2 linked regions of the Piscinibacter sp. HJYY11 genome follow. The protein of the gene in region 1 binds, or shares a complex with, the protein of each later gene. Links are inferred from orthologs where the notes say so. Each region holds a gene or a part of one and is shown on either strand. Other genes may lie near its edges.

The links. The genes of interacting proteins can lie anywhere in the genome.
Region 2: the proteins of tldD (region 1) and pmbA are in contact, whole or in part, in a solved structure (PDB 5NJ9), measured with the Escherichia coli proteins. The link is inferred for Piscinibacter sp. HJYY11 from one-to-one orthologs.

The regions. Positions count from the first base shown.
Region 1 is NZ_JAERQZ010000001.1:3,548,312-3,556,533, forward strand. The notes cover bases 2,257-5,254. They hold tldD (metalloprotease TldD), read left to right. Parts: upstream 2,257-3,016; coding sequence 3,017-4,492; downstream 4,493-5,254. Other genes in these bases: rsmI (16S rRNA (cytidine(1402)-2'-O)-methyltransferase), read left to right, coding at 2,257-2,494; JI745_RS16515 (hypothetical protein), read right to left, coding at 2,515-2,853; JI745_RS16525 (hypothetical protein), read right to left, coding at 4,508-4,909. Outside these bases: JI745_RS16495 (BON domain-containing protein), read right to left, coding at 1-538; JI745_RS16500 (phosphoheptose isomerase), read right to left, coding at 535-1,131; JI745_RS16505 (YraN family protein), read right to left, coding at 1,195-1,590; more of rsmI, read left to right, coding at 1,604-2,256; JI745_RS16530 (3-deoxy-7-phosphoheptulonate synthase), read left to right, coding at 5,300-6,418; JI745_RS16535 (cob(I)yrinic acid a,c-diamide adenosyltransferase), read right to left, coding at 6,464-7,039; JI745_RS16540 (hypothetical protein), read right to left, coding at 7,047-7,400; JI745_RS16545 (DUF58 domain-containing protein), read right to left, coding at 7,472-8,222. UniProt on the Escherichia coli protein: Metalloprotease involved in CcdA degradation. Suppresses the inhibitory activity of the carbon storage regulator (CsrA).
Region 2 is NZ_JAERQZ010000001.1:1,084,356-1,090,102, reverse strand. Bases 12-2,970 are described here. They hold pmbA (metalloprotease PmbA), read left to right. Parts: upstream 12-782; coding sequence 783-2,159; downstream 2,160-2,970. Other genes in these bases: JI745_RS04950 (TRAP transporter substrate-binding protein), read left to right, coding at 2,312-2,970; yjgA (ribosome biogenesis factor YjgA), read right to left, coding at 124-681; mog (molybdopterin adenylyltransferase), read right to left, coding at 12-131. Outside these bases: more of mog, read right to left, coding at 1-11; more of JI745_RS04950, read left to right, coding at 2,971-3,394; JI745_RS04945 (TRAP transporter substrate-binding protein), read left to right, coding at 3,545-4,627; JI745_RS04940 (hypothetical protein), read right to left, coding at 4,672-5,136; JI745_RS04935 (TRAP transporter large permease subunit), read right to left, coding at 5,138-5,747.

The DNA of each region.
Region 1 (8,222 bases):
CGGAGGCGCGCTCGGCTTCACGCTCGGTGACGCGGCCCATCAGGTAGACGATGCCGCGTTCGGTGAACACCTTGAACGCGTTGGAGCTGATGTCGCCCGCATCGACCAGTGTGGCCTTGACCTTGGTGGTGATGAGCGCGTCGTTCGAGCGCTGGCTCAGCGAGCTGGCCGTCATCACCGCGAGCTCATTCACCACCGACTTCACGTTGTCGATGCGCGAGAGCGCCTGCTCGAGGTTGGCACGGTCGGCGTCGCTGGGCACTTCGCCCGTCAGCAGCAGCAGGCGGTTGTAGCTCGTCGCATTCACGTGGCCGCGGTCGCCGAGGATGTCGCGGATGCGGCTGTTGGCTCGGAACTCGATGGCCTGGTCGTCGAGCTGCGTGCCCGAGCTGCGGCGGTCGGTGACGAGCAAGGAGCCGCCGACGACGGCGCCGCCGACGAGCAGCGCGGCACAGCCGGACAACGCTGTGGTGGCGGCCAGCAGGCTGACGACGAAAGCGGTGCGGATGGGTTTCGCACGGGAGGGCTGGCGGGTCATGTGTTTTCCTGTTCTCCGAGCAATTGCAGGTCTACCGCATCGCACAGGCAATGCAGCGCGAGGATGTGCACTTCCTGGATGCGCGCGGTGCGTTCGTGCGGCACGCAGATGTGGACATCGGTTTCGGTCAGCAAGTCATTGAGCTTGCCGCCGCCGCGGCCGGTCAGCGCGACCACCGTCATCTCTTTCGCATGCGCCGCCTCCACCGCGGCCAGCACGTTGGCCGAGTTGCCGCTGGTGGTGATGGCGATCAGCACGTCGCCGGGCGCACCCAGCGCCTGCACCTGCTTGGAAAAGATGTCGGTGAAGCTGTAGTCGTTGCCCACCGCAGTGAGGATGGAGCTGTCGGTCGTGAGCGCGATGGCGGCGAGGCCGGGGCGTTCGCGCTCGAAGCGGCCGATGAATTCAGCGGCGAAATGCTGGGCGTCGCTCGCCGAGCCGCCGTTGCCGCAGGCCAGCACCTTGCCGCCGGCAGTGATGCAGCCGACCACCGCGTTGACGGCGTCGGCAATCGGGCGCGACAGGATCTCCGCCGCCGCGTACTTGAGGTCGGCACTGTCGAAGAATTGCTGTTGGATGCGTTGTTCCAGCATGGGCACGGATGATATGACACGGGTTTTGCACACCCGGTTCCAAATGGTGTGCGCCCACTGCCGTCACTGGGCGAAGAACGCGCCGCGCAACCACTCGAGCGCATCGCCATCGATGGCGACCACGTCGAAGCGGCAGGGCGGCGGTGTGGCACGCCGGTGCAGGTAGTGCTGCGCGGCGTAGATGACGCTGCGCTGCTTCCCATGCGTGACGCTCGCGGCCGCGCCGCCGTGGCTGCGGCTTTTCCGTGCGCGCACCTCGACGAACACGAGCGTGCCGTCCTGGTCGAGCATGATGAGGTCGACCTCGCCGCCGCGCGCCCGCGGGCCGGCGGCCACTCGATAATTGCGCTGCACGAGCTTGAGCCCCTGGCGAAGCAGGTGCTGCAGGGCGCGCGCCTCGGCGCTGTCGCCCACTCCCTTTGTGGTTTTCTCCTTTCTGGTCTTCTGAACCGTGACCATCGCTCCCTCTCTGATGCTGCAGGCGGCCCAGGCCGCGGCTGGCACGCAGCAGTATCCCGCAGGGGCGCTGTACGTCGTGGCCACGCCCATTGGCAACCTCGCCGACCTGAGCCTGCGGGCCATCCACGTGCTGTCGCTTGTCGATGCCGTGGCCTGCGAAGACACGCGGCACAGCGCGGCCTTGTTGCGCCACCTGGGCATCGACAAGCCGCTGCTCGCCGTGCACGAGCACAACGAGCGCGAAGCCGCCGGCGAGGTGCTGGCGCGATTGGCGCGTGGCGAGCGGGTCGCCTACGTCAGCGACGCCGGCACGCCGGCCGTGAGCGACCCTGGCGCAGTGCTCGTGGCCGCCGTCACGGCGGCCGGCCGGCGTTGCCTGCCGCTGCCGGGCGCGAGTGCGGCGCTGGCTGCCGTGTGTGTCGCGGGTGACGTGGTGGGGCAGGGCTTTGTCTTCGTCGGCTTCCTGCCGGCCAAGGGCGGCGAGCGCACGCAGGCGCTGTCGTCGGTGGCGGGGCGGGCCGAGACGCAGGTGCTGTTCGAGGCGCCCCATCGCATCGAGGCCTTGCTGCGCGGGCTGGCGGAGCACTGCCCGCAGCGCCGCGTCACGGTGTGCCGAGAGCTCACCAAGCAGTTCGAGGCCGTCGACACGCGGCTCGCCGCCGAGTTGCCGGCCTGGCTGGCCGAAGACGCCAACCGCTCACGCGGCGAGTTCGTGTTGGTGCTGCATGCGCTCGCGCCGAGCGACGAACCCAGCGGTGCCGATGCACATGACAAGGCGTTGACGGTGCTGATGGCCGAGCTGCCGCTCAAGCAGGCCGTGGCCCTGGCGGCCGAGCTGACCGGCGCGCCGCGCAACGCGCTCTATGCGCGCGCGCTGGCGCTGAAAGCGCAGGCGGGCGACTGAAGGCCCGCCGCGCCGCGCGATCACGGCTTGGCCGTTTGCGCGTCGTGCTTCTGCTTGGCGATGTTGGCGCTGGCGCGGTCCTGCTTGCGCTCGATCCGGGCGCGTTCGGCGCGGGTCACCTTGCCGTCGGCCTTGGCATTCGCTTCGGCGGCATTGATGCGTGCTTGCTGCTGCTCGAGGCGATAGGTTTCCTTCGCGTTCAGCTGGCCGGAAGCCACGCCGTTCTGGATGCGGGTGTCCTGGTTCGCCTCGCGCTTGTCGGCGCGCGGGGTGGCAGGGGCCGATGCGGCCTGGGCCAACGCGCCGAGGCTGGTGAAGGCGAGGGCGGCGGCAAGCGCCACGGGCTTGAACTTGATCATGAGAACTCCTGAAGGGTTGTGGATGTGTTGTGCGGCACACGCTGACAACGGCGGCGCACGAAGTGCGGCAGACAACCCGCCGGGTAAAGAACCGTGAAACAGCGCGGAAGGGACAGGGTCTTTGCCCAGCACCCAGGAAGGAGGCCACTCCTACAATGACTTCATGATCTCGCGCGAACCCACCCTGGAGCGCCTGGCCACCGCCAGGTCCTTGTTGCTGGAACCCTTCGGGCTCACCGACGCGACGCTGTCGAAAGCGCTCGCAACGATCGCCGAGCACCGGATCGACGACGCCGACCTCTACTTCCAGTACACGCGCAGCGAAGGCTGGAGCCTGGAAGAGGGCATCGTCAAATCGGGCAGCTTTGGCATCGACCAGGGTGTCGGCGTGCGGGCAGTGGCGGGCGAGAAGACCGCGTTCGCTTATTCCGACGACATCTCCGAAGCGGCCTTGCTCGACGCTGCCCAGACCGTGCGCACCATTGCCGCGGCCGGCCAGAGCAAGACGGTCAAGATCACCGGCCACCACCGCATCGCCGAGAGCCGCAAGCTTTACGCGCCGATGGACCCGATCGCCACGCTCGACAGCACGCAGAAGGTCGCGCTGCTGGAAAAGGTGGAAAAGCTCGCCCGCGCCAAGGACCCCCGCATCAAGCAGGTGATGGCCGGCGTGGCTGCCGAGTACGACGTGGTGCTCGTGGCCCGAGCCGACGGCACGCTCGCCGCCGACGTGCGCCCGCTGGTGCGCCTGTCGGTCACCGTGATCGCCGAGCAGACCGTCGAAGGCAAGGTGCGCCGTGAAGTGGGCAGCGGCGGCGGTGGTGGTCGTTTCGGCCTGGGCTATTTCCATGACAGCGTCATCGAGAGCTATGTCGACGATGCGGTGAAGGCGGCGCTGACCAACCTCGAAGCCCGCCCGGCAAAGGCCGGTGAGATGAGCGTGGTGCTCGGCCCGGGCTGGCCCGGCGTGCTGCTGCACGAAGCCGTGGGGCATGGCCTGGAAGGCGACTTCAACCGCAAAGGGTCGAGTGCCTTCAGCGGCCGCATCGGCCAGCGGGTGGCGGCCAAGGGCGTGACCGTGCTCGACGACGGCACCATCCCCGACCGCCGCGGCTCGCTCAACGTCGACGACGAGGGCAACCCGAGCCAGCGCAACGTGCTGATCGAAGACGGCATCCTGAAGGGCTACATCCAGGACTCGATGAACGCGCGCCTGATGGGCGTCAAGCCCACCGGCAACGGCCGCCGCGAAAGCTACGCCGCCATCCCCATGCCGCGCATGACCAACACCTACATGCTGGGCGGCGACAAGAGCAAAGAGGAAATCATCGCCGGCCTCAAGCGCGGCCTCTACGCCACCAACTTCGGCGGCGGGCAGGTCGACATCACCAGCGGCAAGTTCGTGTTCTCCGCCTCAGAGGCCTTCTGGGTCGAGAACGGCAAGATCCTCTACCCGGTGAAGGGCGCGACCATCATCGGCAACGGCCCCGACGCGCTCACGCGTGTCAGCGCCATCGGCAACGACATGAAGCTCGACACCGGCGTGGGCGTCTGCGGCAAGGAAGGGCAGAGCGTGCCGGTGGGTGTCGGCCAGCCGACGCTGCGCATCGACCGGCTGACGGTGGGCGGGACCGAATAACGGCCCCTTGCGGCCTCAGCGGCCGCCGGCCACCACGATCGTGGCGGGGCGTGCAGCTGGCAGGTTGACCGCGAACTCCGCGTTGTCGACCACCAGCCCGTCGGCTGCGGCGAGCATGGCCACCACCGACGCCTGGAGCTGGGCGCTGATCAGGCCATCGGCCTCGATCAGCTGCGCCACGGCATATTCGGCCGCAGCGGCACGCATGTCGTGGGTGATCAGGCCATCGGCCTGGGCCACGAGGGCGATGTCGCGCTGGTCGAGCCAGGCCTGCAATTGCACGGCGACCTGGGCATCGGAGGCGGCGGCCGCGCGGGCAGCGCTCAGCTGGGCGTCCTCGGTGGCGACGCTGGCGGTCGCGATCGTGAGCGTTGCCAGGGCCAGGCTGAAGCGGCGGAAGAAGGCGGTGCGGTTCATGGCGGTTCCCTCGTGATGGGTGGCTGTTGTGTCCAGCGGCGCACCGTGGGTGGCGCCATCAGGTGAAACCCATGCTATGGACGCCCCGGGCCACGGGATAGGAACTAGCGCACGCCGAACAATTCGTTACCACTCGCTCACCTGCGTGACGCCGCGCAAGTCGTCGAAAACTGCGCGCTTGACGGATCAACCCGGGCCCGTCTACATTGCCGGCCATGCGTTTCGCCAGCTTCTTCTTTGCCTACTTTTGGTTCTCGCACCGCACCGGCGGAGGAGAGGCAAGCGCGTAGGCAAACCTAAACGCAACAGCTCACCAAACCGCCGGGGCACCCCGGCGGTTTTTTTTTGCCCTGATCAGCCACACAGCCACCACGAACGAGGAGAACTCGAATGAACGCCAAGTCCAGCAGCGCCGCGGAGGGTTGGTATGCGCCCGTCGACAAGACCGGCCAGACCGACGATGAAAGGATCAAGGACGTGATGCCCCTGCCGCCCCCCGAGCACCTGGTGCGCTTCTTCCCGATTCGTGGCACGGCAGCCGAGGCCCTGATCGCCGAGACGCGCCAGCGCGTGCGCAACATCATGTCGGGCCGGGACGACCGCCTGCTCGTCATCATCGGCCCCTGCTCCATCCACGACCCGGCCGCCGCCGTCGACTACGCCCGCCGCCTGAAGGAGCAGCGCGAGAAGTACGCCGACACGCTGGAGATCGTGATGCGCGTCTACTTCGAGAAGCCGCGCACCACCGTCGGCTGGAAGGGCCTGATCAACGACCCCTACCTCGACGAGAGCTACCGCATCGACGAAGGCCTGCGCATCGCGCGCCAGCTGCTCACCGAAATCAACCGCCTGGGCGTGCCGGCCGGCAGCGAGTTCCTCGACGTGATCTCGCCGCAGTACATCGGTGACCTCATCAGCTGGGGCGCCATCGGTGCCCGCACCACCGAAAGCCAGGTGCACCGCGAGCTGGCCTCGGGCATCTCGGCGCCCATCGGCTTCAAGAACGGCACTGACGGCAACATCCGCATCGCGACCGACGCCATCCAGGCCGCCGCCCGCCCGCACCACTTCCTGTCGGTGCACAAGAACGGCCAGGTCGCCATCGTCGAGACCAAGGGCAACAAGGACTGCCACGTGATCCTGCGCGGCGGCAAGGCGCCCAACTACGACGCGGCGAGCGTCGAATCCGCTTGCAAGGACCTCGAAGCCGCCAAGCTGCCCGGCACGCTGATGGTCGACTGCTCGCATGCCAACAGCAGCAAGCAGCACGAGCGCCAGATCGACGTGGCCAAGGACATCGCCTCGCAGATCGCCCACGGCTCGCGCCGCATCTTCGGCGTGATGGTCGAGAGCCACCTCAAGGCCGGCGCGCAGAAATTCAGCGCGGGCAAGGACGACCCGGCGAAGCTTGCCTACGGCCAGAGCATCACCGATGCCTGCATCGGCTGGGACGACTCGCTGGAAGTGCTGAATGTCTTGAGCAATGCCGTGAAGGCGCGCCGCGGCTGAACGCGGGAAAGGCGTCTACTCGGAATCGCGCGCCAGTCGCTCGCGTTACTCCGAATCGCGAGCCAACCGCTCGCTCTTCCAGTAGACGTCGTCCCCACCCAACCCATCGAGGTTGGCGCGGTTGAGCACGCGGGCCAGCACGAAGAGCAGGTCGGAGAGGCGATTGAGGTACTGGCGCGGCTCGGGCCGCACCGTCTCACTGGCCGCGAGCGTGACCACCGACCGCTCGGCACGCCGCGCCACCGTGCGGCACACATGCGCGATCGACGCGCTGCGCGTGCCGGCCGGCAGGATGAACTCCTTCAGGCGCGGCAGCGTCGCGTTGTAGTGCGCGAGCGCCTCGTCGAGCCGCAGCACTGCGTCGGCCTTCAGGAGCTCGTAACCCGGGATCGACATCTCGCCCCCCAGGTTGAAGAGCTCGTGCTGGATCACCACCAGCAGCTCGCGCACATCGTCGGGCAGTGGCTCGGCCAGCAGCACGCCGATGTGCGAGTTGAGCTCGTCCACGTCACCCAGTGCCGCGATGCGAAGGTGGCTCTTGGGCACCCGCGTGCCATCGCCGAGGCCGGTGGTGCCGTCGTCGCCGGTGCGGGTGGCGATCTGGGTGAGGCGGTTGGACATCGTTTTTTCAGGTGTCGCCGACCTGCGACTCGTACTCGATGCCGCCGGTGAACTTGACGATGAGGTTGTAGATTGCGCAGGCGATGACCGTCATCACATAGCCCACCACCAGGTAGATCAGCGGGGCGAAGATCAGGAAGCCGACGCCCATGCCGGCACCGGTGGCGCCGTCGGGCGCGAAGGCCGCGGCGAAGAGGCCGAACGGCACCAGGAAGATCAGCGAGGTGACCGCGAACATGACGGCGGACACCTTCGCGTTCTGGTGCGGCGACAGGCGACGCACCTGGTGCTTCACGAAGGTGCCGCCTGCGATGTCGGCGACTTCGGCGCCGGGCGGGTTGTACGGGTTCTCGTTGGCCATGGTTCCCTCTCCTTGTTGGGTGTGAATGGGGCACGCGGCGGTGCCCGACGCATGGTATCGGCGAGGGGGTGCTACAGCAACCCGCTGCGCTTGACCGCGTGATAGCGGTTCACGAGCGTCACGGCCAGTGCATCCGGCTCCACGTCGACCGACAGCGCATCGTGGCCCGTCGTGCGGGCGAAAGCATCAGTGCGGGCTTGTGTGAAGAGGTGAGCGGTGGCCACTTCGACCGCGTGCCGGTCTTCGGTGATGGGCTGCGTGGCGAGCTCGCGCAGCACCCGTTCGCGCAGGCTCGCGACCAGCACGAGATGGCGGCTGCGCAAGAGCTTGAGCGCAGGCTTCAGCTCGGCGGCATCTTCGTCGCGGAAGTTGGTGAGCATGATGACGAGTGCCCGCTTGGGCTGCACCTTCAGCAACTCCTCGGCCGCCGCCAGGTAGTCGGAATGGGTGGCGCTCGGCTCGATGTCGTAGAGGCGGGCCATCAGCGCGTTGAGCGTGGCGCTGCCCTTGCGCGGCGCGAAGCGGCGGCCCTGGCCCGGCGCATGGCCGAAGGTCACCGCGCCGACCTCGTCGCCTTCCTTCAGGGCCACGTAGCTCAGGAGCATCAGCGCGTTGAGTGCTTGGTCGAAGTGGCTGCCGTCGCGTCGATCGCTGCCGGCCCCTTCGTCGGCGCGCATGCGGCGACCGCAGTCGAGCAGGAAGATCACGCGCTGGTCGCGCTCGTCCTGGAACTCGCGCACGATGGGCTTGCCGTGGCGCATCGTCGCCTTCCAGTCGATGTGGCGGATCGGGTCGCCGGGGCGGTATTCGGCAAGTTGCTTG
Region 2 (5,747 bases), 2.5 Mb from region 1 along the record:
TTGCGCAGGGCGCGGGTCAGCCACTCCTTCAGTGCGGGGATGCCCTTGTCTTCGTAGACGCCGCTGGACGCGCGGTCGCTGACCGACACCAGGCCGATGCGGACTTTGTCGAAGGTCGCCGCCTCACTCATGGTCGCCCGACTGTTCCTTGATGAACTGGAAGAGCTCGCGATAGGCGCGGCCGCTGCGCTGCTCAGGCGCGGCCGCGGCATCCTTGCGCGCGGCGCGGATCAGGCTGCGCAGCTGCTGCAGGTCACTGCCCGGGTGCTCGCCCATCCAGCGGGTAAGGGCGTCGTCGCTTGCCAGCAGCTCCACGCGCCAGCGCTCGGCTTCGTGCAGGGCCAGCGCGTCCTTGGCGCGGCCGAGCTTCATGGCGGCCACGGCTTCGCGGATCGGCTCGACGTCGTTCTTGCGCATCAGCTTGCCGATGTACTGCATCTGGCGGCGCTTTCCTTCGAAGGACTTGGTGCGCTTGTACTCGGCCACCGCGTCGCGCAGCGACTCGGAAATGGGCAGGTCGACGACACGGTCTTCGGGCAGGCCGACGAGCGCTTCGCCCAGCTCCTGCAACTCGTGCATCTCTTTCTTGAGCTGGGTCTTGCTGGGGCGCTCGTATTCGGGGGTGCCGTCATCGGCATGTCCGTCGTCAACGGAAGGGGAGCGCGGGTGGGGCTTTGCCATAGGTCGTGGGTATGATAGCCGCGGCCTTTTTGCTGGGCGCCTCGTGTGGGCCCTTTGCCGTGCACACGAACGTGCATCCCATCACCAAAACGCCGCTGCGCATGAGTTCATCGCTGACCAAACACCACGGCTTCTCGTATTCGCAGAGCGACTTCAGCCAGCTGGTGGAAGACGCTCTCGCCATCGCCAAGTCGCTCGGGGCCACCGACGCGGGCGTCGAAGTCTCCGAAGGCGCGGGCCTCTCGGTCTCGGTGCGCAAGGGCGAGATCGAGAACGTGGAGCGCAACCGTGACAAGTCGATGGGCGTCACGGTCTACCTTGGCCAGCGCCGCGGCAATGCCAGCACCTCCGATTTCTCGCGCAAGGCGCTCGAGCAGACGGTGCAGGCGGCCTACGACATCGCCCGCTTCACCGCCGAAGATCCCTCTGCCGGCCTGCCCGACGAGGCCGACCTCGCGCTCGGCGAAGCCGCGCGCCTCGACCTCGACCTCTTCCACCCCTGGGACATCAACGCCGCCGAGGCTTCCGAACTCGCCCTGCGCTGCGAAGCGGCGGCGCTCGGTGTCGACAAGCGCATCACCAACTCCGAAGGCGCGGGCGTCTCGGCCCAGCAGTCGCACTTCTATGCGGGCAACACGCATGGCTTTCGCGGTGGGTATTCCAGCTCGCGCCATTCGCTGTCGGTCGCGCCCATCGCCTCGGCCGGCGACGACATGCAGCGTGACGCGTGGTACAGCTCGATGCGCTCGCCCACCGACCTGGCCGCGCCCGAGGCCGTGGGGCGCTATGCCGCCGAGCGCGCGCTGTCGCGACTGAATGCGCGCAAGATCAAGACCTGCGAGGTGCCGGTGCTCTTCGAGTCGACGCTCGCCGCAGGGCTGCTCGGCGCCTATGTGCAGGCCACGAGTGGCGGGGCGCTGTACCGCAAGTCCTCCTTCCTGCTCGACAGTCTGGGTCAGCAGGTGCTGCCCGAGCACATCGACATCCACGAAGACCCGCACGTGCGTGGCGCCAAGGGCAGCGCACCGTTCGACGACGAAGGCGTGGTCACCCGTGTGCGCGACGTCGTGAAGGGCGGGGTGGTGCAGGGCTACTTCCTCTCGAGCTACTCGGCTCGCAAGCTCGGCATGCGCACCACCGGCCACGCCGGCGGCTCGCAGAACCTGACCTTCACCAGCCGTCTCACCCAGGCCGGCGACGACCTCGACGCGATGCTGCGCAAGCTTCACCGCGGCCTCTTCGTGATCGAGCTGATGGGGCAGGGCGTCAACTACGTCACGGGCGACTATTCGCGCGGTGCCGCGGGCTTCTGGGTGGAGAACGGGCGCATCGCCTACCCCGTGCACGAGATCACCATCGCCGGCAACCTGCGCGACATGTTCAAGGGCATCGTCGCGGTCGGCGCCGACACCTACACCATGGGCACCAAGACCATCGGGTCGGTGCTCGTCGACAGGATGAAGGTCGCAGGCTCCTGACACGAGCGGTTGCGCTCCTTCGTTGTGGACATTGCTTACGTGGGATCGCGCAGGGGTTAATCACCCCGGGCCGCGTTAACCCTCGTTCCTAGAATCTTCCGAAGCGGGCGGAGTCCATACCGCCTCGATCCCTCATCGCTTCAGGAGTACACATGGAACGTCGCTCGTTCATTCGTCATACCGGCCTGGCCGGCGTGCTGGCCGCAGGGGCCGCGCCGGCCATCGTCAACGCCCAGGCCGCCGTGCGCTGGCGCCTGGCGTCGAGCTTCCCGAAATCGCTCGACACCATCTATGGCGGTGGCGAAGTCTTCGCGAAGAAGGTTTCCGAGCTCACCGGCGGCAAGTTCCAGATCTCGGTGCACTCGGCGGGCGAGATCGTGCCCGCGCTGGGCGTGGTCGATGCGGTGCAGAACGCCACCATCGAGATGGCGCACACGGTGCCCTACTACTTCTTCGGCAAGGACGAGACCTTCGCCATCGGCGCCTCGATCCCCTTCGGCCTGAACTCGCGCCAGATGAGCGCCTGGACGTTCGAAGGCAACGGCCTGAAGCTGATGCGCGAGTTCTACCGCAACTACAACATCGTCAACTTCCCCGGTGGCAACACCGGTGCGCAGATGGGCGGCTGGTTCCGCAAGGAGATCAAGTCGGTCGCCGACATGAAGGGCCTCAAGTTCCGCATCGGCGGATTTGCCGGCCGCATCATCGAGCGTCTCGGCGCCGTGCCGCAGAACCTGCCGGGTGGCGACATCTACCCCGCCCTCGAAAAGGGCACGCTCGACGCGGCCGAGTGGGTGGGTCCGTACGACGACCAGAAGCTCGGCTTCAACAAGGTCGCGCCCAACTACTACTACCCCGGCTGGTGGGAAGGTGGCCCGCAGGTCGACCTCTTCATCAACAGCAAGGCGTACGACAGCCTGTCGGCCGAGTACAAGGCGGTGGTGCAGGCCGCCTCGTCGCACACGCATGTGGACATGCAGGCCAAGTACGACGCCCGCAACCCGGCCGCGCTGAAGCAACTGGTGGGCAGCGGCACCAAGCTGCACCGCTTCCCGAAGGACGTGCTTGAGGCTTGCTTCAAGACCTCGATGGACTACTACGCCGAACTCTCCAGCAAGAACCCGAACTGGAAGAAGGTCTACGAGGACTTCGCCAAGTTCCGCGCCGACCAGGTGCTGTGGTTCCGCTTCGCCGAAGCCGGCTTCGACGACTTCATGCAGGCGCAGAAGTTCTGACGCGCACTTTCACACTCCCATGCGAAAAGGCGGCCCTCGGGTCGCCTTTTTTTCTGACGAGTGCCTGACGAAACCCGCGCGGGAAACCCCCCAGTTCAGCATTGGTATTCATCCGCAAGAATCCGCGCACCATTCATTGAGGAGAGGTACATGGATCGTCGGAAATTCGTGGGCAATGCAGGGCTTGCCGGCGTGCTCGCCGCGGGTGTGGCGCCTGCCGTGGTGCATGCGCAGGCCACGCTGCGCTGGCGCCTGGCGTCGAGCTTTCCCAAGTCGCTCGACACCATCTTCGGCGCGGCAGAAGTCTTCGCCAAGAAGGTCAACGAAATGTCGGGTGGCAAGTTCCAGATCTCGGTGCATGCCGCCGGCGAGCTGATGCCTGCCTTCGGCGTGGTCGACGGCGTGCAGAACGCCACCGTCGAGGTCGCGCACACCGCGCCGTACTACTTCTTCGGCAAGGATGAGACCTTCGCCCTCGGTTGCGCCATTCCCTTCGGCCTGAACTCGCGCCAGATGAGCGCGTGGATGTACGAAGGCAACGGCCTGAAGCTGATGCGCGAGTTCTACAAGGCCTACAACATCGTCAACTTCCCCGGCGGCAACACGGGCGCGCAGATGGGTGGCTGGTTCCGCAAGGAGATCAAGTCGATCGGCGACATGAAGGGCCTGAAGATGCGCATCGGCGGCTTCGGCGGCAAGGTGCTGGAACGCCTGGGCTCGGTGCCGCAGAACATCCCCGGCGGTGAGATCTACCCGGCGCTGGAAAAGGGCACGATCGACGCGGCCGAGTGGGTGGGCCCATACGACGACCAGAAGCTCGGCTTCAACAAGGTTGCCCCGCACTACTGCTACCCCGGTTGGTGGGAAGGCGGCCCGCAGCTCGACTTCTTCATCAACAGCAAGGCCTATGACGGACTGTCGAGCGAGTACAAGTCGATCATCGAGTGCGCCGCGGCACTCGCGCACGTCGACATGCAGGCCAAGTACGACTACCGCAACCCGACGGCGCTGAAGCAGCTCGTGGGCGCAGGCACCAAGCTCTTCCGCTTCCCGCGGGACGTGATGGAAGCCGCCTTCAAGGCCTCGAACGAGATCTATGCCGACCTGTCGTCGAAGAACCAGAACTGGCGCAAGGTCTTCGAGGACTACAACAAGATGCGCGCGGACCAGAACCTGTGGTTCCGCTTCGCCGAAGCGGCGTTCGACGACTTCATGCAATCGCAGAAGCTCTGATCGGCTTTGCCCTCAGACGAAAGGCCCCGCATGCGGGGCCTTTTTCATGCGCCCTCGCGCATGTGCGGCGCCAGCGCGTAGCGGGTGAACGCCATCAGCACTTGGTCATCGGCCGCGTGGAAGAGCGTCACCATGCCACCGCGGCCACGCACCACGAGGCGTGGTGCGATGAGCCAGCTGAGGAAGGGCACGTAGATCATCTTGGCCTGCACGACGTCGGCCCAGAGCACGTGCTTGTTCCAGATCCAGCTCTGGCGGATCTCCTTCGCGTTGACGGACGTGCGGCTCCTGATGACCCAGTAGTTGAAGATCATGAGCGTGGCTAGGCCGGCCACCACCAGCAGCTTCGACGCGAAGCCCGCCTGCTGGATTGCCGGCTTGTCGACCGCCATCAGCCCGGTCACGAAAACGGCGATCGTCATGGCCGTCAGCAGGCATTTCACCAGCACCGGGAAGGCGTGACCTTCCGCGCTCACCGGGAGCGCACTGGCATCCGACGCCTCGTTCATCTCACTTCTTCTGGTCGTTCTCGTTGGCCCGCTTGAACAGGTCGTCGAGGTTTTCGTTCTGGTTGCCGTAGCCGCCGTCGGTGGGCGCTTCGATCTTGACCTTGTCGAGATCGATCTTCTGTTCCTTGTCGAGGAACACCGTCACCGTCTGCGGGAAGAAGATCACGATCACCACCAGCAGCAACTGCAGGATCACCCACGGGATGGAGCCGAGGTAGATGTCGCTCGACAGCACCTTGCGCGGCAGTGCGCCGTTCTTGAAGAGCGTGTCGGAGATGCCACGCAGGTAGAAGAGCGCGAAGCCGAAGGGCGGGTGCATGAAGCTCGTCTGCATGTTCACGCACAGCAGCACGCCGAACCAGATCATGTTGATGCCGAGCTTTTCGGCCACCGGGCCCAGCAGCGGCAGAATGATGAAGGCGATCTCGAAGAAGTCGAGGAAGAAGGCCAGGAAGAAGATGAAGATGTTGACGACGATGAGGAAGCCGATCTGGCCACCGGGCAGATCGGACAACAGGTGCTCGATCCACTTGGCGCCGTCGACGCCCTGGAACACCAGCGAGAACACACGCGAGCCGATCAGGATGAACACCACCATCGCGGTGATGCGC